Anaerosoma tenue: one gene and its partner. The protein of the gene in region 2 binds, or shares a complex with, the protein of the main gene of each other region. Links are inferred from orthologs where the notes say so. Each region holds a gene or a part of one and is shown on either strand. Other genes may lie near its edges. The genes, in order: secY and secA.

The links.
Region 1: the proteins of secA (region 2) and secY are in contact, whole or in part, in a crystal structure (PDB 3DIN), measured with the Thermotoga maritima proteins. The link is inferred for Anaerosoma tenue from one-to-one orthologs. Residues at the interface, in WP_004082002.1 of Thermotoga maritima: Glu261, Ala262, Arg263, Lys300, Ala301, Arg302, Thr303, Ile304, Ile305, Leu323, Tyr324, Asp325, Pro326, Val329, Ser330, Tyr333, Ile336, Lys340, Phe345, Val349, Glu363, Phe364, Tyr374, Ser375, Gly376, Gly377, Glu393, Ile395, Thr482, Ser483; in WP_004081795.1 of Thermotoga maritima: Glu108, Gly109, Glu110, Glu111, Ala236, Glu237, Arg238, Arg239, Ile240, Thr241, Ile242, Gln243, Tyr244, Ala245, Arg246, Arg247, Val248, Thr249, Gly250, Arg251, Arg252, Val253, Tyr254, Gly256, Ala257, Ser258, Thr259, Tyr260, Leu261, Pro262.

What each region holds. Positions count from the first base shown.
Region 1 is NZ_JALNTY010000003.1:257,995-267,862, reverse strand. The notes cover bases 6,811-9,712. They hold secY (preprotein translocase subunit SecY), read left to right. Parts: upstream 6,811-7,581; coding sequence 7,582-8,844; downstream 8,845-9,712. Other genes in these bases: map (type I methionyl aminopeptidase), read left to right, coding at 9,596-9,712; MSB02_RS08905 (adenylate kinase), read left to right, coding at 8,945-9,592; rplO (50S ribosomal protein L15), read left to right, coding at 7,139-7,585; rpmD (50S ribosomal protein L30), read left to right, coding at 6,860-7,048; rpsE (30S ribosomal protein S5), read left to right, coding at 6,811-6,853. Outside these bases: rplB (50S ribosomal protein L2), read left to right, coding at 1-824; rpsS (30S ribosomal protein S19), read left to right, coding at 843-1,121; rplV (50S ribosomal protein L22), read left to right, coding at 1,194-1,535; rpsC (30S ribosomal protein S3), read left to right, coding at 1,540-2,265; rplP (50S ribosomal protein L16), read left to right, coding at 2,266-2,691; rpmC (50S ribosomal protein L29), read left to right, coding at 2,692-2,904; rpsQ (30S ribosomal protein S17), read left to right, coding at 2,916-3,176; rplN (50S ribosomal protein L14), read left to right, coding at 3,259-3,627; rplX (50S ribosomal protein L24), read left to right, coding at 3,657-3,968; rplE (50S ribosomal protein L5), read left to right, coding at 4,054-4,596; MSB02_RS08945 (type Z 30S ribosomal protein S14), read left to right, coding at 4,652-4,837; rpsH (30S ribosomal protein S8), read left to right, coding at 4,942-5,340; rplF (50S ribosomal protein L6), read left to right, coding at 5,368-5,904; rplR (50S ribosomal protein L18), read left to right, coding at 5,956-6,324; more of rpsE, read left to right, coding at 6,341-6,810; more of map, read left to right, coding at 9,713-9,868. UniProt on the Escherichia coli protein: The central subunit of the protein translocation channel SecYEG. Consists of two halves formed by TMs 1-5 and 6-10.
Region 2 is NZ_JALNTY010000001.1:688,042-698,337, reverse strand. Bases 2,845-6,174 are described here. They hold secA (preprotein translocase subunit SecA), read left to right. Parts: upstream 2,845-3,205; coding sequence 3,206-5,974; downstream 5,975-6,174. Other genes in these bases: prfB (peptide chain release factor 2), read left to right, coding at 6,041-6,174. Outside these bases: MSB02_RS03475 (AfsR/SARP family transcriptional regulator), read left to right, coding at 1-2,840; more of prfB, read left to right, coding at 6,175-7,177; MSB02_RS03460 (YitT family protein), read left to right, coding at 7,205-8,116; MSB02_RS03455 (transketolase), read left to right, coding at 8,113-8,991; MSB02_RS03450 (transketolase family protein), read left to right, coding at 8,988-9,929; MSB02_RS03445 (LysR family transcriptional regulator), read right to left, coding at 9,948-10,296. UniProt on the Escherichia coli protein: Required for protein export, interacts with the SecYEG preprotein conducting channel.

The DNA of each region.
Region 1 (9,868 bases), on a different replicon or contig from region 2:
TTAAGAAGTACAAGCCGACCTCACCGGGTCGTCGATTCCAGACGGTCGCCGATTTCTCGGAGATCACATCGACGACGCCGGAGAAGTCGCTGCTCGAGCCGCTGCCCCAGAAGGGCGGCCGCAACAACAACGGGCGGATCACCACCCGGCATCAGGGTGGTGGCCACAAGCGCCAGTACCGGAAGATCGACTTCAAGCGAAACAAAGACGGGATCCCGGCGAAGGTCGCGACGATCGAGTACGACCCCAACCGGTCCGCTCGCATCGCGCTCCTGCACTATGCGGACGGCGAGAAGCGTTACATCATCGCCCCCGAGAAGCTGCGGGTCGGTGACGCGATCATGTCCGGCCCCGGCGCCGACATCAAGCCTGGTAACGCGCTGCCGCTGGAGAACATCCCCACCGGTACCGTGGTGCACGCGATCGAGCTGCAGCCGGGCAAGGGCGCGGCTATAGCGCGTTCGGCAGGCGCTTCCGCGCAGCTGATCGGCAAGGAGGGCCCCAACGCCATCCTGCGCATGCCGTCCTCCGAGATGCGCATGGTGCCGCTCACCTGCCGTGCGACCGTTGGCGAGGTCGGCAACAGCGAGCATGCCAACATCTCCATCGGAAAGGCCGGCCGCAATCGTCACCTTGGCAAGCGGCCGACCGTTCGTGGTACCGCGATGAACCCGGTCGACCACCCGCATGGCGGTGGCGAAGGCAAGAACAAGACCGCGGGTCGTCACCCGGTCACGCCGTGGGGTGTTCCTACCAAGGGCCACCGCACACGTGCGAAGCACAAGGCGTCCGACCGCATGATCATCCGCCGCCGCAAGAAGTAGCGGGAGAGGAAGTTATCGATGAGCAGAAGCCTTAAGAAGGGACCCTACGTCGAGCCGCGTCTCCTGAAGCGTATCCAGGACATGAACGAGGCCGGCGAGAAGAAGGTCATCAAGACCTGGTCACGTGCGTCGACCATCTTCCCGGAGATGGTGGGTCACACGGTTGCGGTGCACGACGGACGCAAGCACGTTCCCGTGTACGTGACCGAGTCCATGGTCGGCCACAAGTTCGGGGAGTTCTCCCCGACGCGGACGTTCCGCGGACATGCGGACGATCGCAAGAAGGGCAAGCGCTAGGACGCAGTCGCGTATCACTGACGCCGGGACGCCGCAGGGGCGCTCCGGATGACGGTCGGAGGTTTTCTCGAAATGGAAGCAAGAGCTACGGCGAAGTACGTGAGGGTGAGCCCGCGCAAGGCGCGCGAGGTCGTGGATCTCGTCCGCGGCAAGTCGGTGCCCGACGCCGAGGCGATCCTGAAGTTCACCCCGCGCGCTGCCGCAGAGGTGGTAGGCAAGGTGGTACACAGCGCCGCCGCCAACGCTGAGAAGCAGCACAGGATCAAGCCGGAGACGTTGTTCGTCTCCGAGGCCTTCGTCAACGAAGGGCCGACGATCAAGCGCATCCGCCCGCGCGCCATGGGCCGTGCGTTCCGTATCAACAAGCGCACGAGCCACATCACCGTGGTCGTGAAGCAGCGAGAGGAGGCGTAAAGGCATGGGCCAGAAAGTCTATCCCATCGGGTTCCGTCTCGGCATCACCGAGGAGTGGAGGAGCCGCTGGTATCAGGACAAGGGCTACAGCCAGACCCTGGCCGAGGACCTCGCGCTCAGGAAGTATCTGAAGGCGAAGCTCCGCCGCGCTGCCGTCTCGCGGATCGATATCGAGCGCAAGGGCGACAAGGTGTTCCTCGAGATCTGGACCGCGCGCCCGGGCATCGTCATCGGCAAGAAGGGCGCCGAGGTCGACGCGCTCCGCAAGGAACTGGAGCAGTTGGCTGGGCACCCCGTGGCCGTGAACATCGTGGAGGTGAAGCGTCCCGAGCTGGACGCGACCCTCGTTGCGCAGAGCGTTGCCGAGCAGCTCGTGGCTCGCGTCTCGTTCCGGCGCGCGATGAAGAAGGCAGTGACGAGCGCGATGAAGGGCGGTGCGCTGGGCGTCCGTATCCAGTGCTCCGGCCGTCTGGGCGGCGCAGAGATGGGTCGCCGTGAGTGGTATCGCGAAGGTCGGGTACCGCTCCATACGCTCCGTGCCAAGATCGACTATGGCACCACCGACGCTGTCACCACGTTCGGCGTCATCGGCGTGAAGGTCTGGATCTACCGCGGCGACAAGCTGCCCGGCCAGACGATGACCGCTGCCGAAGAGGCCGCTCTCGTGGAGCGTCCGCGCCCCGACCGTTCGCGCGGTCGTCGCGGCGCCGGTAACGGAAGGAGGGGCTAGATGCTGCTTCCTAAGCGTGTCAAGCACCGCAAGGTGATGCGCGGCTCCCGTAAGGGTATCGCCAAGGGCGGTACCGAGATCGCATTCGGCGAATACGGGCTGAAGGCTCTCGAGGCCGCATGGATCACCAACCGGCAGATCGAGGCGGCGCGTATCGCGATGACCCGCCACATGAAGCGTGGCGGCAAGGTGTGGATCAACATCTTCCCGGACAAGCCCGTGACCCAGAAGCCGGCAGAGACCCGGATGGGATCCGGCAAGGGCAACCCCGAGAAGTGGGTGGCGGTCGTGAAGCCCGGCCGCGTGATGTTCGAGGTGGCCGGCGTGAGCGAAGAGGTCGCCAAGGAAGCCATGCGCCTCGCGGCGCAGAAGCTGCCGATCAAGTGCAAGTTCGTGACCCGTGCTGACAGTGGCGGTGAATCATAAGTGAAGAAGACAGACATCAAGGGTCTTGCCGAGAGCGAGATCGCAGAGAAGCTGAAGGAGAGCAGGACGGAGTTGTTCAACCTCCGGTTCCAGCTCGCTACCGGTCAGCTCGACAATCCGCACCGCATCACGATGGTGAAGAGGGACATCGCGCGCCTGCACACAGAGTTGCGCAGCCGTGAGATCGCGGCGTCCAAGTCCCAGGCGCAGTAGGAGGACGGTAGATGAGTACTGAGCGTAACAGCCGCAAGGAGCGCCAGGGTGTCGTGGTCTCGACCGCAGGAGAGAAGACCTGCGTAGTCCAGGTCCAGGACCGCAAGCGTCATCCGCTGTACGGCAAGATGATCACGCGTTCGGCCAAGTTCCACGCCCACGATGAGAACAACGAGTGCGGTGTTGGCGACGTCGTGCGCATCATGGAGACCAGGCCCATCTCGAAGATGAAGAGATGGCGTCTGGTGGAGATCGTAGAGAAGGCCAAGTAGAGCCTGACCGGCAACACGTGGAACGACGGTCCTCTCGGGTACGGATGAACGCCCGACGACCGGCGAGTGACGGAGGAAGAGCATGATCCAGGCGGAGACCCGGCTGAAGGTAGCCGACAACTCCGGAGCGCGACGGGTGGCCTGCATCAAGGTCCTCGGCGGCTCCAAGAGGCGCTATGCCCATGTCGGCGACACCATCGTGTGCGCCGTGAAGGAGGCCACCCCGAACGGGGCGGTCAAGAAGGGCGATGTCGTGAAGGCGGTCGTCGTCCGTACGAAGAAGGAGATGCGCCGGCCTGACGGCAGCTACATCAAGTTCGATGAGAATGCTGCCGTGATCATCGACGCCCAGGGCAACCCGCGAGGCACGCGCATCTTCGGTCCTGTGGCGCGTGAGTTGCGCGACCGCAAGTACATGAAGATCGTGTCGCTCGCCCCGGAAGTCCTGTAGGGAGGGCCTGAAGAGATATGGCGAATTCAATGACGATCCGCAAGGGCGATCGCGTGCGCGTCATCGCCGGCAAGGACAAGGGCAAAGAGGGCAAGGTCCTCCGCTCGGTGCCGGAGAAGCAGCGCGTCGTCGTGGAGAACGTCCACATGATCAAGAAGCACACCCGCCCGAGCCAGAAGAACCAACAGGGCGGCATCATCGAGATGGAGGGGACGATCCACGTCTCCAACGTGATGCTCGTGTGCCCCAACTGCAGTCAGCCCACCCGGGTAAGCCGGCGCCGCGAGGATGGCGTCCGCACCCGCGTGTGCAAGTCGTGCGGTAAGGACATCGACAAGTAGAGCCAACGTCGCGATGCGACGCGGGCCAGAAGTCCCGCCGGGTCGGAAATCCGTCGGGCGAGAGAACACATCGGAGGTATGACGAGTGGCACCCAGACTGAAGGAGAAGTACCGCACGGAGGTCGTGCCGGCGCTCATGGAGCAGTTCGAGTACGGCAACGTGCATCAGGTCCCGCGTCTGGAGAAGATCGTCGTCAACATGGGCGTCGGTGCGGCGACCCAGGACGCGAAGCTTCTCGAGAATGCGATCAACGACCTGACGATCATCACTGGCCAGAAGCCAGCCATCACGCGTGCCAAGAAGTCCATAGCGAGCTTCAAGCTCCGCCAGGGCATGCCCATCGGCTGCAAGGTCACGCTTCGCGGTGATCGCATGTGGGAGTTCTTCGACCGCCTGCTTTCGACGGCGCTGCCGCGCATCCGCGACTTCCGCGGTGTGAGCGGAAAGGCGTTCGACGGTCGCGGCAACTACTCGCTCGGTGTCAACGAGCAGTTGATCTTCCCGGAGATCGACTACGACAAAGTGGACAAGATCCGTGGCATGGACATCACCTTTGTCACGAGTGCGGATACAGATGAAGAGTGTCGAGCGCTGTTCGATCAGTTCGGATTCCCGTTCAAGCGGTAGAGAAGACGCGGGTCGCCCGGGGGTCCGGGTCACCCACTTCGAGGAGGTTCGTCAAGTGGCAAAGAAGTCGATGATCGCCAAGGCAAAGCGTGCGCCGAAGTTCGCCGTGCGTACCGTGAACCGCTGCAACCGTTGCGGCAGGCCGCGCGCGTACTACAGGCAGTTCGGCCTCTGCCGCGTGTGTCTGCGCGAGCTGGCGAGCCGCGGTGAGCTGCCCGGTGTCCGTAAGGCCAGCTGGTAGGCCGTATCCAGACCCGGGCAACGGGTCCACAAGGCGCACCGGTCAAGGGCCGATGCGAACCGGTGGACACGGGCAGTCCCGAATCATAGGAGGTAGTCGAGAACATGAGCATGACCGATCCCATCGCTGACATGCTGACGCGTGTCAGGAACGCGAACAATGCGTTCCAGGCTTCTACGACGATGCCGTCGTCGAACAAGCTCGTCGCGATCGCCAAGATCATGAAGAGTGAGGGCTACATCGAGGACTACGAGGTAGTCCCCGGTGAGCCGCAGGCCACGCTGAGTATCACGCTCAAGTACGGGCCGAAGAAGCAGCGGACCATCACCGGCCTGCGTCGCATCAGCAAGCCCGGTCTTCGTGTGTACGCCAAGAAGGACGAGCTTCCCCGCGTGCTCGGTGGTCTCGGCATAGCCGTGATCTCCACTTCGCAGGGTGTCATGACCGAGAAGCAGGCCCGTGCCGCCGGTGTCGGCGGCGAGGTGCTTGCCTACATCTGGTAGTCGGACCGGAGCGAAAGGAGCCGAGCCGTGTCACGTATCGGCAAGCAGCCTATCCCGGTCCCGGCCGGGGTGGAAGTCACCATCGAGGGAACGGATGTCACCGTCAAGGGGCCGAAGGGCGTCCTGTCGCAGTCGTTCGACCCGGATATGCAGATCACGCTTGAGGACGGTGCTGTCCTCGTTCGCCGTCCCACCGACGGGCGTCGGCACCGCAGTCTTCATGGACTGACCCGTACGCTGATCTCCAACATGGTCGTCGGCGTCTCGGAGGGTTTCCGGAAGGACATGGAGATCGTGGGCGTCGGTTACCGCGCCGTGCTGAAGGGATCGGACCTCGATCTGTCACTCGGCCTGAGCCATCCCATGGTCGTACCGGCGCCGGAGGGCATCACGTTCGAGGTGCCTGCGCCCACCAAGATCTCGGTCATCGGCATCGATAAGCAGCGTGTCGGTCAGGTGGCGGCCGAGATCCGTGCGATCCGCCCGCCGGAGCCCTACAAGGGCAAGGGTATCCGTTACGCGGGCGAATACGTCCGCCGTAAGGTCGGCAAGGCCGCCAAGTAGTAACCGACCGCGTCTGTCGCCGGGCGCGAGGAGAAGGAGTCAAGACGGGTCATGGATAAGTCGAAAGCGAAGACAGCGGCACTCACCCGCCGTCAGCGCCGGGTACGCGGGAAGGTCGCCGGTACGGCCGAACGACCCCGCCTGCGTGTCAGCCGCAGCAACCAGCACATCTATGCGCAGCTCATCGATGATGTCGCCGGGGCCACGCTGGTCTCAGCGTCTTCGATCGACCCCGAGCTGAGAACGGCGCTCTCATCGGGCGCAAACGCCGACGCCGCGAAGGCGGTAGGCGGCGCACTTGGGCGCCGGGCTCTCGAGGCCGGCATCACCGAGGTCGTGTTCGACCGCGGCGGACGTCTCTATCACGGGCGGGTGGCCGCTCTCGCAGAGGGTGCCCGCGACGCCGGCCTGAAGTTCTAAGACAGGAGGATCTGTAATGGCGTATGACACCAACGCTCCGGTCTCCGAGATCCAGGAGCGCGTCGTCTACATCAATCGAGTGGCGAAGGTCGTCAAGGGCGGTCGTCGTTTCTCGCTGACCGCTCTCGTGGTCGTGGGAGACGGTAACGGCCGTGTCGGCGTGGGCATGGGCAAGGCCGCCGAGGTCCCCGTCGCCATCAAGAAGGGCATCGAGGACGCCAAGAAGAACATGTTCACGTTCCCGATGTCGGGCACGACCATCCCGCACACCGTCACCGGCGAGTATGGTGCCGGCAAGGTGCTCCTGAAGCCCGCTGCACCGGGTACCGGCGTCATCGCCGGCGGTCCGGTGCGTGCCCTGCTGGAGCTGGGCGGGGTCCAGGACGTGCTTTCCAAGTCCCTCGGCACCAGCAACGCCCTGAACATCGTGAAGGCGGCGGCGGCGGGTCTGCAGGAACTGAAGAGCCCGGCCGAGGTCGCGCGCAGCCGCGGCAAGACGGTCGCGGAGATCTACGGCAAAGAGGGGTAGTCAGATATGGCATCCGAGAAGACACTCAGGATCACTCAGGTGAGAAGCGCGATCGGGCTGCCCAAGGACCAGAAGGCCACGGTCCGGGCGCTCGGTCTCAAGCGCATGCACGATACCGTGGAGCAGGCCGACACGCCTGTCATCCGCGGCATGATCTTCAAGGTCAAGCACCTCGTCGAGGTCGAAGAGGCCTAGACGGGCACACGTCCACCGCACAGTCAGCCGGCGGCGAGCGGCCGGCATCCCCGCGGCGGTGCGCCCGGGGCGGAGCGATAAGGAGACACCATGCAGTTGCACGATCTGAGTCCGGCGCCGGGCTCGCGTAAGGACCGCAAGCGCGTAGGTCGCGGGAACGCCAGCGGGCATGGCACCACCGCTGGCCGCGGCGACAAAGGTCAGAACTCGCGGGCCGGTGGCGGCAAGGGCCCCGGCTTCGAGGGTGGACAGAACCCGCTTCACATGCGGATGCCGAAGCTCGGTGGGTTCAAGAACCGCAGCCGCGTGGAATACGCGGTCGTGAATGTCGGACGGCTCGAGGACCTCTATGCCGCGGGTGACACCGTGAGCGTGGACAGCCTGTTCGAGAAGGGCGTCATCAAGAGCAAGACCACTCCGGTCAAGGTGCTCGGCGACGGCGAGCTCACGAAGGCTCTTACCGTGAAGACCGACAGGGTCTCCGCCCCGGCCCGCACCAAGATCGAGGCGGCTGGAGGGACGGTCGATCTCTCGTGATCGATGCCATTCGCAACGCTCTTCGCATCCCGGATCTTCGCAGGAAGATCATCTTCACGCTGAGCATCATCGCGTTGTACCGGGTGGGTGCGCACATTCCCGTCCCCGGTGTCGATCCGGCATCGATGAAGGACCTGGTCAGCGGCGCGGGTAGTGCGCTCGGCCTGCTGAACCTCTTCGCTGGCGGCGCGCTGGAGAACTTCGCGATCTTCGCACTCGGGATCATGCCGTACATCACGGCAACGATCATCATGCAGTTGCTGCAGGCGGTCATCCCGACGTTCGAACGGTGGTCCAAGGAAGGGGAGGCCGGTCAGCGCAAGATAACGCAGACCGCGCGCTACATGACCCTGGGTATCGCGCTCATGGAGTCCCTGGGCCTCCTGACGGTCTTCCAGGCGCCTGCCACGAGCGGCGGCCTTGGAGTGCAGTTCAATCTGCTCACCGAGATCGTGATCGTCATCAGCCTCATCTCCGGGACCGCCGCCATCATGTGGATGGGCGAGCTGATCACCCAGCGAGGGATCGGCAACGGCATGTCGCTGTTGATATTCGCGAGCATCGTGTCGCGCTTCCCGCAGACGATCGTCTCTTCGTTCCGGGTGAACCCCTGGTTCATGTTGCTCGTGCTCGCCATCTCCTTGCTCGTGGTCGCGGCAGTGGTGTTCATGGAGGGCGGTCAGCGCCGTATCCCGGTCCAGTACGCCAAGCGTGTCGTGGGTCGCCGTGTGTATGGCGGCATGGGGACGTACATCCCGCTGAAGGTCAACGGGGCCAACGTCATCCCGATCATCTTCGCATCGTCGGTGCTGCTGTTCCCCTCGACGATCGCCCGGTTCTTCACCAGCGTCGAGTGGCTGCAGCAGGTAGCCGCCTGGCTTTCGGGTGGTTGGGCGTACATCCTGTTGTTCGCCGTGATGATCGTCTTCTTCTCGTACTTCTACACGGCCCTCGTGTTCAACCCGATCGAGACGGCGGACAATCTACGCAAGAACGGCGGGTTCATCCCGGGTGTCCGTCCGGGTAACCCCACCGCGCAGTACATCACCAACGTGCTGAACCGAATCACGCTGCCGGGCGCGGTGTTCCTGGCGGCCATAGCTGTCGTGCCGCAGATCATCTTCCAGCAGACAGGCGACCAGCTGGTCCAGGCATTCGGCGGCACATCGATCCTGATCATGGTCGGCGTCGCGCTCGAGACGATGCGGCAGCTGGAGAGTCAGTTGCAGATGCGTCACTACGACGGCTTCTTCAAGTGAGGTCCGGGCGCTAGCGCTCGATGTCGGTTGATCGCGAGCGCCCCGGTGCACGCCCGGTTCGGGCGGCATCGGGGCACTGGCGATGGATGGGAGGGGAATCATGAACGTCATGCTGCTCGGTGCCGCCGGCGCGGGGAAGGGGACACAGGCCACGAGGATCGTGGACGATTACGGCCTGGTGCATCTGTCCACCGGCGACATCCTGCGGAAAGCCGTTGCCGACGGCACCCCTCTCGGCATGGAGGCTAAGCGGTACATGGATTCCGGCGCCCTCGTACCCGACGAGGTCGTGATCGGCCTGGTCAAGGAGCGCATCAGTCAGCCTGACGCCCGCGAGAAGGGCGTGCTGTTCGACGGCTTCCCGCGTACCATTCCTCAGGCCGAAGCCCTGGGGACGGCACTCGCCGATATCGGCGTGGCGCTCGACGTCGTAGTGAGCATAGAGGTGGACCCCGAGGCGATCGTCACCCGCATCACGTCGCGGCGGCAGTGCCGTGGATGCGGCAAGATCTTCAACGTCGCCACCGACGGCGAACTCGAAGCCTGCACGGAATGCGGCGGTGAGGTCTATCAGCGTGACGACGACACGGAGCAGACCGTGAGGGCGCGGCTCGAGGCGTACGAGGAGCAGACAAGCAAGCTGATCCCCTACTACAGCGAGCACGGCACCCTGCACACGGTCGATGGGAACCAGTCACCGGATGCGGTCTACGCCGGTATCCGCGACATCCTGAACGGTGTCGGCTGAGCTGTGATCATCACGAAATCCCCCTCGGAGATCGCCGTCATGCGTGAAGCGGGCCGGATCACGTCTCGGGCGCTCGATGCGGTGGCAGCCGCCGTACGCCCTGGCGTGACGACCGCCGAGCTGGACGCTGTTGCCGAGGAGACGATCCTGGCTGCGGGAGCGCTGCCGGCCTTCAAGGGGTACCATGGCTTTCCCGCTACGTTGTGCACCTCGGTGGACGAGCAGGTGGTGCACGGTATTCCCGGCAAGCGCGTACTCCGCGAGGGCGAGATCGTC
Region 2 (10,296 bases):
ACTGCCGCCGAATCCCACGTGATTCTCGCCTGGACCCACGTCGCGTCTGGCTGATCGAGGAGGACGACCTACGGCTGTCGGCGGACGAGGTGGCGCATCTTCTGTTGCACAGCGGACGTGAGTCGAGAGACGAGGATGACGTCGACGCGCTTCTTGCGTTGTTCGGCGGCCACCCGGCCATGACACATATCATGCTTCGGCACGATTTCCGATGCGGGGATTTCCGACCGCGGGATCTGGTCTGGCAGGTTGAGCACATCGTCGGTCGCTTCGATGAGCACGAAGTGGCTGCACTGTACGTGGCTGCGTTGCTGCGGGAGGGCCTCCTCACCACCTTGCAGCAGTGTGCAGTCGCCTGCGATCTCATCGTGGACTGGAGCGGCTTGTCCCGTGCTATGCCGCTCCTGAGTCTCATGGAAATGCCGATGGGGGCGCTTGGCTTCCGAGCGCACTCGGTGCTCGCGGATGTCGCGCACCGAGTGGCCAAGGACCGCCTAGACGTGGATGACCTATGCGCCCTTCGATCAATCATCTACGAGCGCATGTGGCAGACGAGAGACTACGCGGGGCTCGCGCACGCACTTGAACTGTACGGGAGCGTTGACGAGGTCGCTGCGTGGAGCGAGCAAGCTGGGTTCGCGATGATGCGGCATGTTGGGCATGCAGTCTCGGCGCGCCTGATGTCTCGGCTTCCGATGAGTGTGATCGCGTCGAGTGCGCGCTTGCTTGTCTTGCTTGGGCACCTGAAGCGCGCGCAGGGCATGCCTCACCAGGCTATGGATTGTGGAGCATCTGCCAAGTGTGTGGCCCGAGCCGCCGGAGACGAGGAGAGCCTCGTTGCCGCGGTTCTGCTGACCTCACGACTCCATCTGGACCGAGGACGCATGGGCGATGCCAGAGGCGATCTCGAACGACTGCGCGATCACCCGGCGCTGGGGGCCAATGTTGCTGCCCGATGTCTGTGTGAGGCCTACCTGGCTGTGGCAGAGGCACAGTCCGGACTGCTTGAGGAGGCCCTCGCGCGTACAGACGCAGTGCGACACATGCTTCCCAGCCTCGACCTTGGCTCCGATGAGGCCGTGCTCGCGGCGAACTGTGCGGCTGCCGTCGCCTGTCAGTGTCTTGGGAGTTGGACTTCGGCGGTAGAGTTCTTCGCGCCCATCGCCTGCAGGAGCGACATCTCCGTCGTACAGCGACTGCATCTCAGGACGAACTATGCGACGGCCCTGGCGGAACTCGGGGAAGTGGATACGGCAGAGGAGATCCTCGGGTCGGTCATCAGCGAGGTCGCGAACCTCAAAGGCCTTGAGGCTCTCCATGCCTATGCGCTCGGTACGCTCGCCAACATCATGTTCGTCACTGATCGTACGGAAGATGCCGATGAGGCCCACTCCAATTCCATGGCGATCCTCGAACAGCAGTCGGACGACTTCGGTGTCGCAACATACGGCATCGATGCGGCGCGCTCTTTGCGCGCAATGACGGAGAACCATCGGGCGCTCAGTACTATCGAGAGAAGCCTGATACTCCTTGAGTCGCTTGGCGAGGGCGCCCGCATGACGTACTTGGCGGCTATGATCGAGGCGGCCGCCACGCACCTCGCGCTGGATGAGCCGGCGATCGCAGTGGAGCTCATCCATCAGGTCGAGCCGGAGATTCGGGGCACCGCTGCATCCGGCCACTTGTTCAGGAGCGATCTGGTCATGGCCGAAGTGGAGCGTCGAGAGGGGCGGGTTGCGGACGCGGTCCAGATTCTCACGCCATACACGGAGTACATCAGGAGCGGCTCTCCGAACATGACCCTCGCATTCTACGTCCGCGCGTTTCCGGGCCTCCTGGGGCTCGCGGCGCGTGCCGTCGGCCCGCTGCTGATGTCTGCGAAACTCCTGTGGCTGGTGCCCGTGAGGGTCGCAGAGGCTGCCAGGACATCGGAGATGGGACTGCTGACTGCAGACGAGTGGACCTACATCGCGTCACGATGTCGGCCCGAGGAGTCACCCGAGCGGACGCTGATGGGGCGGTCGATGAGCGCCCCGCCAGACACCAATGTTCCGGTCGCCGCCGCAAGCGATCTTCACGTCAAGCTCTTCGGGCGCCTTGAGGTGACGGGCCCCGGCGGAAGGGTGGAAGAGGAACACTGGTGCAAGAGGAAGTCCCGGCGGCTGTTCTTGATGCTCGTGTGCAGACAAGGATGTGACCTCTCGAGAGACGTGATACTCGAGTACCTCTGGCCGGATATGGATCGCGAGCGCGCGTTACGGAACTTCTACGTGACCTGGAGTGCGCTCAAGACCGCAATCCTCTCTGGTGAGCGGGGAAACGCCTGGCGCCGGTTCCTCGTCTGCACGGGCGGGGTGTGTCGGGTCACCGAGGCCGTCCATTCGGATATCGCAGATTTCGGGCGATGTTCACGTACGATTCGAGAAGCCAACTCATCCGGCAGGCACGCTGACGTAGTCGAGGCTGGCGAGTTACTCGCCGAAGTCTACCGGGGAGACCTACTGCCCGCCGATCTGTATGAGTCGTGGTTCGAGGAGGACAGGGCCAGATTCAAGCGGGAGTTCTGTGACGCCATGCTCGTGGCGGCCGACTCGGCGTATGAGACTGGTCGTTACGATGCCGCCCTGAGCTTCCTCCGTCGCGCATCGGCGACCGATCCCTGGCGCGAGGACGTCTATCAGATGATCATGCGATGCCAGATGACCGCCGGCCAGCGCAGTGGGGCGATCGAAACGTATCACCTGTGCAGGACACGTCTCGTGGATGATCTCGGGATAGACCCTTGCTCGGAAACGACCGAGTTGTTCCAGGCTGTCCTCGCGATGGAGGATGGAGAGTAGCGGTGATCTCCGAAGTATCTCGCGCCCGGAGACTCGCCGTCGCTGTGTTCGGTTCCTGTTGAATTCCTGTTCAACATTGCTGGCTACGATGTGCTTGTGACGGTTCGGCAGGCTGCCTGCGAGGTCACCGCGCACGGCACGCGAGCGGAGCGGTGAGGAGTCGGGAGACCTCCTGAGGGGCACCAGCAACGCGAGCGGATGCGTGCGGGCCTGTGGAACCGCAAGGGGGCCGGAAGCCGACGGGCTTCCGGCCCCTCACACCACCCGCAAGACGTCACGGCGGCGGTGAGGCGCTCCGGCTCCGTGCTACAATCTGCAGGTTCTGGATACTGTACGTTCTCGCCTCCTTAAGGAGCGCTTTCTCGATGGCCAACTTCTTCACCAGACTCCTCACCGCCGGTGAGGGTAAGCAGTTTCGTGAGTACGAGTCGGTGGTAGAGCAGGTCAACGCGTTCGAGCCGTTGATCGAGCCGCTCACCGATGACGCGCTTCGCGCCAAGACCGATGAGTTCCGCTCCCGCCTGGAGGCGGGGGAGGAGCTCGACGACCTCCTGCCCGAGGCGTTCGCCGTGGTGCGCGAGGCGGCCAGGCGCACGCTGGGCATGCGCCACTTCGATGTGCAGATCATCGGCGGCATCGTGCTCCATCGCGGCAACATCGCCGAGATGAAGACCGGTGAAGGCAAAACGCTCGTGGCCACGCTCCCGGTGTACCTCAATGCGCTCGCCGGCAAGGGCGTGCATGTGGTCACCGTGAACGACTACCTGGCCAAGCGCGACAGCGAGTGGATGGGTCAGGTCTACCGCTTCCTTGGCCTCACCGTGGGCATCGTGCAGAGCGGCATGGACCCCGCCGCGCGCAAGCCCGCCTACGCGGCCGACGTCACCTACGGCACCAACACCGAGTTCGGCTTCGACTACCTGCGCGACAACATGGTCACCCGCGCGGAGAATCGCGTGCAGCGCGGCCACCACTACGCCATCGTGGACGAGGTCGACTCGATCCTGATCGACGAGGCGCGCACGCCGCTCATCATCTCGGGCGCGGGCACCCGCTCGGCGGACACCTACAAGAGCTTCGCCAAGATCGCGCCGCGCCTCAAGATCGACGAGGACTTCGAGCTCGACGAGGCCAAGCGCACCGTTGCGCCCACCGAGCAGGGCATCAGCCGCGTGGAGCAGCTCCTCGGCATCGAGGACCTCTACGCCGACCCGTCGGGCCAGATGGTCAACCACCTGCAGCAGGCCCTCAAGGCGCAGTACCTCTTCAACCGCGACGTGGAGTACGTGGTGAAGGACGGCGAGGTGCTCATCGTCGACGAGTTCACCGGCCGCCTCATGGTGGGCCGCCGCTGGAGTGACGGTCTGCACCAGGCGGTGGAGGCCAAGGAACACGTGCATGTGCGCGAGGAGAACCAGACGCTCGCCACCATCACGCTGCAGAACTTCTTCCGCCTCTACGAGAAGCTCGCCGGCATGACCGGTACGGCGGTCACAGAAGACGCCGAGTTCCGCGAGATCTACAACCTGCCCGTGGTGGTGATCCCGCCCAACCGGCCGATGGTGCGTGACGACCGCAACGACCTCATCTACCGCACGATCGACGCCAAGTTCGACGCGGTGGCAGAAGAGATCGCCACGCGCTACGCCGCCGGTCAGCCGTGCCTGGTGGGCACCATCTCCATCGAGAACTCGGAGCGGCTTTCGGGTGCCCTCAAGCGCCGCGGCCTGCCGCACAACGTGCTCAATGCCAAGTTCCACGAGATGGAAGCGCACATCGTGGCGCAGGCCGGCCGCAAGGGCTCCATCACCATCGCCACCAACATGGCCGGCCGTGGTACCGACATCATCCTCGGCGGCAACCCCGAGTTCCTCGCCGACGAGATCCTGCGCAACCGCGGTATCGACCCCGAGGAGGCCACCGACGAGCAGCGCGCCGACGCGCTCGGCGAGGCGAAGCGCGTGTGCGCGGCGGAGCACGAGGAGGTCGTGGCCGCGGGAGGCCTTGCCGTGATCGGCACCGAGCGCCACGACTCCCGCCGCATCGACAACCAGCTGCGCGGGCGTTCCGGCCGCCAGGGCGACCCCGGCGTGTCGCAGTTCTACCTCTCCCTCGAAGACGACCTCATGCGGCTCTTCGGCGGCGGGCGCATGGACCGCATCTCGGCGTTCATGTCCAAGGGTGACATCCCGGAGGACATGCCCATCCAGGCCAAGATGGTCTCAAAGGCCATCGAGAGCGCGCAGCGGCAGGTGGAGGCGCAGAACTTCGCCAGCCGGAAGTACGTGCTCGAGTACGACGACGTGATGAACAAGCAGCGCCAGGTGATCTACGCCGAGCGCAACCAGATACTCGACGGCAAGGACATCCGCGGTCGCGTGGAGGAGATGATCCGCGACACGGTGGCCAGCACGGTGGCCGAGTTCTGCTCCGAGAAGAGCTACTCGGAGGAGTGGGACTGGGACGGTCTGGCCGACGCCCTCAACGAGATCACGGGCGCATCGCTCGTCGACGGCGAGGTGCGCGGGGCCGACACGCCCGCCGAGCTCACCGAGGCGCTGGCGGGCAAGGTGCTCGCGCTCTACCAGGCCAAGGAGGCCGAGATCGGCGAGCAGCAGATGCGGGCGCTCGAGCGCCACGTGATGCTGCGCGTGATCGACGCGCGTTGGATGAACCATCTGCTGGAGATGGACTACCTGCGCGACGGCATCGGCCTGCGCGCCATCGGCCAGCGCGATCCGCTGGTGGAGTACAAGGCCGAGGCGTACGACGCCTTCAAGTTCCTCGTCTCCGAGATCGACCGCGACTTCCTCCGCACCATCACGCACATCCAGGTGACGGTGCAGCCCGCGCCCGAGGCGCCGGAGCTGAGCCGCGTCACGTACACGGCGCCTACCGAGTCCACGATCTTCGGCGGCGCGCGTGCGCAGGCGGCAAGCCAGGCCGCCGCCGGCGGTGGCGCCAGCGAGGCGATGGCGGCTGCCGCCGCGGCGGGGGCCAAGCGCTCCGCGACTCCTGGCGGCGCCACGGTGGTGAAGGACAAGAGCGACCCCTACGCCAACGTTGGCCGCAACGAGCCCTGCCCCTGCGGGAGCGGCAAGAAGTACAAGCACTGCCACGGCGCGAACGCATGACCCGGGCGGCGTAAGCGCCGCTTCCCGGGCCTGTCCGTCCCTACCGAAGAGCAGTGTGAGTACGAGATGATCGAAGACCGCAGCACAGACATCCAGGCGCTCCGCGAGCGCGTCGAGGAGATCGCCGGCTACCTGCACCTCGACGCCAAGCGCGCCGACCTTTCCGCGCTCGAAGAGCGCACCACCGCCCCCGATTTCTGGGACGACCAGTCCGCGGCGCAGCGCATCATGGCGCAGGCGGCGGGACTGCGCGACGAGATCGAGCAGTACGAGTCGATCGCAAGCGCGCTCGACGACCTCGAGGTGGCCAACGAACTCGCCGTCTCCGAGGAGGACGAAGACCTCGCGGCCGAGGCCACCTCGGCCATCCGGGACATCACCAGGCGCACCAAGGAACTCGAGCTCGCGAGCTGGTTCACCGGCGAGTTCGACTCGGGCGATGCCCTGGTGACCATCCTGCCCGGTCAGGGGGGCCTGGAGGCGCAGGACTGGGCCGAGATGCTGATGAAGATGCTCATCAAGTACGCGGGCAACCGCAAGTGGAAGGTCGACGTGCACGACGCGCCGGCCGGGGTGGAGCTCGGCATCGACCGCGCCGTGCTCACCATCAAGGGCCGCAACGCCTACGGGATGCTGGCCTCGGAGAACGGCGTGCACCGGCTCGTGCGTATCAGTCCCACCGACGAGAAGAAGCGCCGCCAGACCACCTTCGCACGGGTGGAGGTGCTGCCCGTGCTGCCCGACGAGATCGAGGTGGAGATCCGCGACGAGGACCTGCGGGTGGACGTGTACCGCTCGAGCGGCCCCGGCGGCCAGAGCGTGAACACCACCGACTCGGCGGTGCGTCTGACGCACATCCCCACCGGGATCGTGGTCACCTGCCAGAACGAGAAGAGCCAGCTCAAGAACAAGGAGACCGCGATGAAGATCCTGCGGTCGCGCCTGTACGAGGTGGAGCAGGAGAAGCGCGCCGCCGAGCTCGACGCCCTCAAAGGGGAGCGGCAGGAGATCTCCTTCGGCAGCCAGATACGCAACTACGTGCTCTACCCGTACCAGATGGTCAAGGACGTGCGCACCGGCATCGAGACGGGCGACGTGGACGGCGTGCTGGGCGGCGACCTCGACGAGTTCGTGGTGGGCTATCATCGGTGGCGCGTGTCCGGCGAGCAGGCCGCGGCCGTGGGCGCCGGTTCCAACGACTGATCCGGCTCCGGGATCGGGGGTGCGGTGATGGTACGACAGGTACTGGCCAAGACGAACGCGGCCACGGTGCTCAAGAACCGCCGTGTGCGCGACTACATCCTGATGACCATCGGTATCCTGATCACCGCATGGGGTCTCAACGCGTTCCTCATCCCCAACAAGCTCGCCGCGGGTGGCGTGTCTGGTCTGGCCACCGTCTTCTACTACCTGTTCCAGGACAGCTTCGGCATCACAGTCCCCGTTGGCGTGCAGATGCTCGCCATGAACTCGGTGCTGCTGATCATCGGCATCAGCCGCAAGGGGTGGCGTTACGGCGCCAAGACGGTCTACGGCATGGTGCTCGTGTCGGTCGCGGTGGACGTGCTCGCGCCCTTCACCCCGCACCTCGCGTCGCACGACCAGCTGCTCGCCGTGCTCTACGGCGGCGCCGTGACCGGCATCGGCATGGGGCTGGTGTTCAAGGCGCGCGGCAACACCGGCGGCACCGACATCGTGGCGCAGCTGCTGGTGGAGAAGGTCAACCTCGGCATCGGCCAGATCATGCTGATCGCCGACGCCGTGGTCACGCTGGTCGCCGCCGTGGTGCTCGGCCCCGACCTGGCGCTCTACGGCGCCGTGGCGGTGTTCGTGATGGGAGCGGTGATCGATCTCGTGCAGGAGGGTCTCGCGGTGGAGAAGGCCGCGTTCATCGTCTGCGACGAGCCGGGGCGGATCGCCGATGCGGTCATGCACCAGCTTGGACGCGGCGCCACGGGGCTGGTCGCCAAGGGTCTGTACTCGGGGGAGTCGCGCGAGATGCTCTTCACGGTGGTCTCGCGCAGGGAGATAGACTCGCTCAAGGCGCTCGTGCATGCTGTTGACCCCAAGGCGTTCGTGGTGATCGCGAACGTGCATGAGGTGCTCGGCGAAGGATTCAAGGAGATGGGAGCCAACCTATGACCGACGCGGCACGTATCGCGGCCATCGAGGCCAAGGCGGCGCGGATGCGCTACGACATCGTGGAGATGATCGCCGAGGCCGGCAGCGGACACCCCGGAGGGTCGCTCTCCGCGGCCGATATCGTGGCCACGCTCTACTTCCACGTGTTGCGTCATGATCCCGCCCGGCCCGACTGGCCGGAGCGCGACCGGTTCGTGCTCTCCAAGGGTCACGCGGCGCCGGTGCTGTACGCGGCGCTCGCCGAGGCCGGATACCTTGGCCGCGACCACCTCAAGACGCTCCGAAAGCTCGGCAGCATGCTCCAGGGCCACCCCGACTGCCAGAAGTGCGCCGGCGTGGAGGTGTCCACCGGCTCGCTCGGCCAGGGTCTGGCCATTGCCAACGGCATGGCGCTCGCGCTTCGCCTGGATGAGAATCCCGCGCGCGTGTTCTGCCTGCTCGGCGACGGCGAGCTCCAGGAAGGGGAGGTGTGGGAAGCGGCGATGTTCGCCCCGCACCACGGCCTCGGCAACGTGACGGCCATCGTGGACCACAACGGCCTGCAGATCGACGGCGCGTGCAGCGAGGTGATGTGCCTGGGCGGCGTGGCCGAGAAGTGGGCCGCCTTCGGCTGGGAGGTCCGCGAGACGAGCGGGCACGACGTCGAGGGGTTGCTCGACGCGCTCACCGAGCCTCCGGCGGATCCCGCCGTGCCGGTGGTCGTGGTTGCGTACACCGTCAAGGGCAAGGGCGTCTCCTTCATGGAGGGCGACGCCGGCTGGCACGGCAAGGCGCCAAGCGCCGAGCAGACCGCGACCGCGCTTGCCGAGCTGGGCGCAGCACTTGAGGCGGCCGGATCGACTTCGGCCTCAGCGACCGAAGGGGGCGCCCGATGAGCGAGAAGCGCGCAACACGCGAGGCGTACGGCGCCACCCTGATCGAGCTCGCCAACGAGGGCCTGCCGGTGGTCGCCGTCGACGCCGACCTTTCCGGATCCACCACCACCGCCAAGTTCGCCTCGGCGTATCCCGACCGGCACTTCAACGTAGGTATCGCCGAGCAGAACATGATCGGCACCGCGGCCGGCCTTGCCGTGGAGGGTAAGATCGCGTTCACGGGAAGCTTCGCCGTGTTCGCCACCGGTCGCGCCTACGATCAGATCCGCAACACGGTGTGCTACTCGGGCCTCGATGTGAAGGTGGCGCCCACGCATGCCGGCATCACCGTGGGTCCCGACGGCGGAAGCCACCAGATGCTCGAGGACATCGCGCTGATGCGGGTGCTCCCGGGCATGCGGGTGCTTGTGCCGGCGGACGTGGTGGCCGCCCGCGAGGCGATCCGCGTGGCCGCGGCCACTCCCGGCCCCTTCTACATCCGTCTGGGACGCGCCGCCGTGCCGGTCATCTACGACGACGACTACACCTTCGAACTCGGACGCGCGCGTGTGTTGCGCTCGGGCGTTCACGTCACCCTCGTGGCGTGCGGCGTGATGGTGGAGCAGGCGCTCACCGCGGCCGAGCAGCTGGAGCTCGATGGCATACATGCCGAGGTGATCGACGCCGCCACGATCAAGCCGCTCGACGCCGCCACGATCACGGCCTCGGCGCTCAGGACCGGAGCTGTGGTCACGTGCGAGGAGCACTCGGTGATCGGCGGGCTCGGCTCGGCTGTGGCCGAGGCGCTCGGTGAGCTGGCGCCGGTGCCGCTCGCACGGGTGGGGGTACGCGACGTGTTCGGCACCTCGGGCGAGCCTGCCGAGCTGATGGAGCACTTCGGACTCACCGCTACCGACATCGCCGCGAGCGCCCGGGAACTGCTCGCGCGGAAGCGGTAGTACGCTCAGCCAGGGTGCTTAGCGCGCCTCGGGCCCTGTGATCTCGTCCGGGCCTACCGGCGTCTCGTACACCTGCGCGAAATACGAGTAGAGGCTCTCCGCCCAGGGGGAGAGCGCGTGGTTGCGCCTGCGCACGAGTCCCACATCCGTGTAGAGCGGCTTCTCCAGGGATACGCACTTCACGAGCGTCTCCGATCGCGGATCGCGAGAGATGCGCCTCGTGAGACCGCGGGGCAGCGCGGTGACCCCCGCGTTCTTGCCCACACCGCCGATGAGCGGCTCGTGCCGCGTGTGGGTGAAGATGATGTTGGGGTAGAAGCCCGCCTCCCGGCACTCCTCGATGAACCGCATCGTCACCGCCGACTGC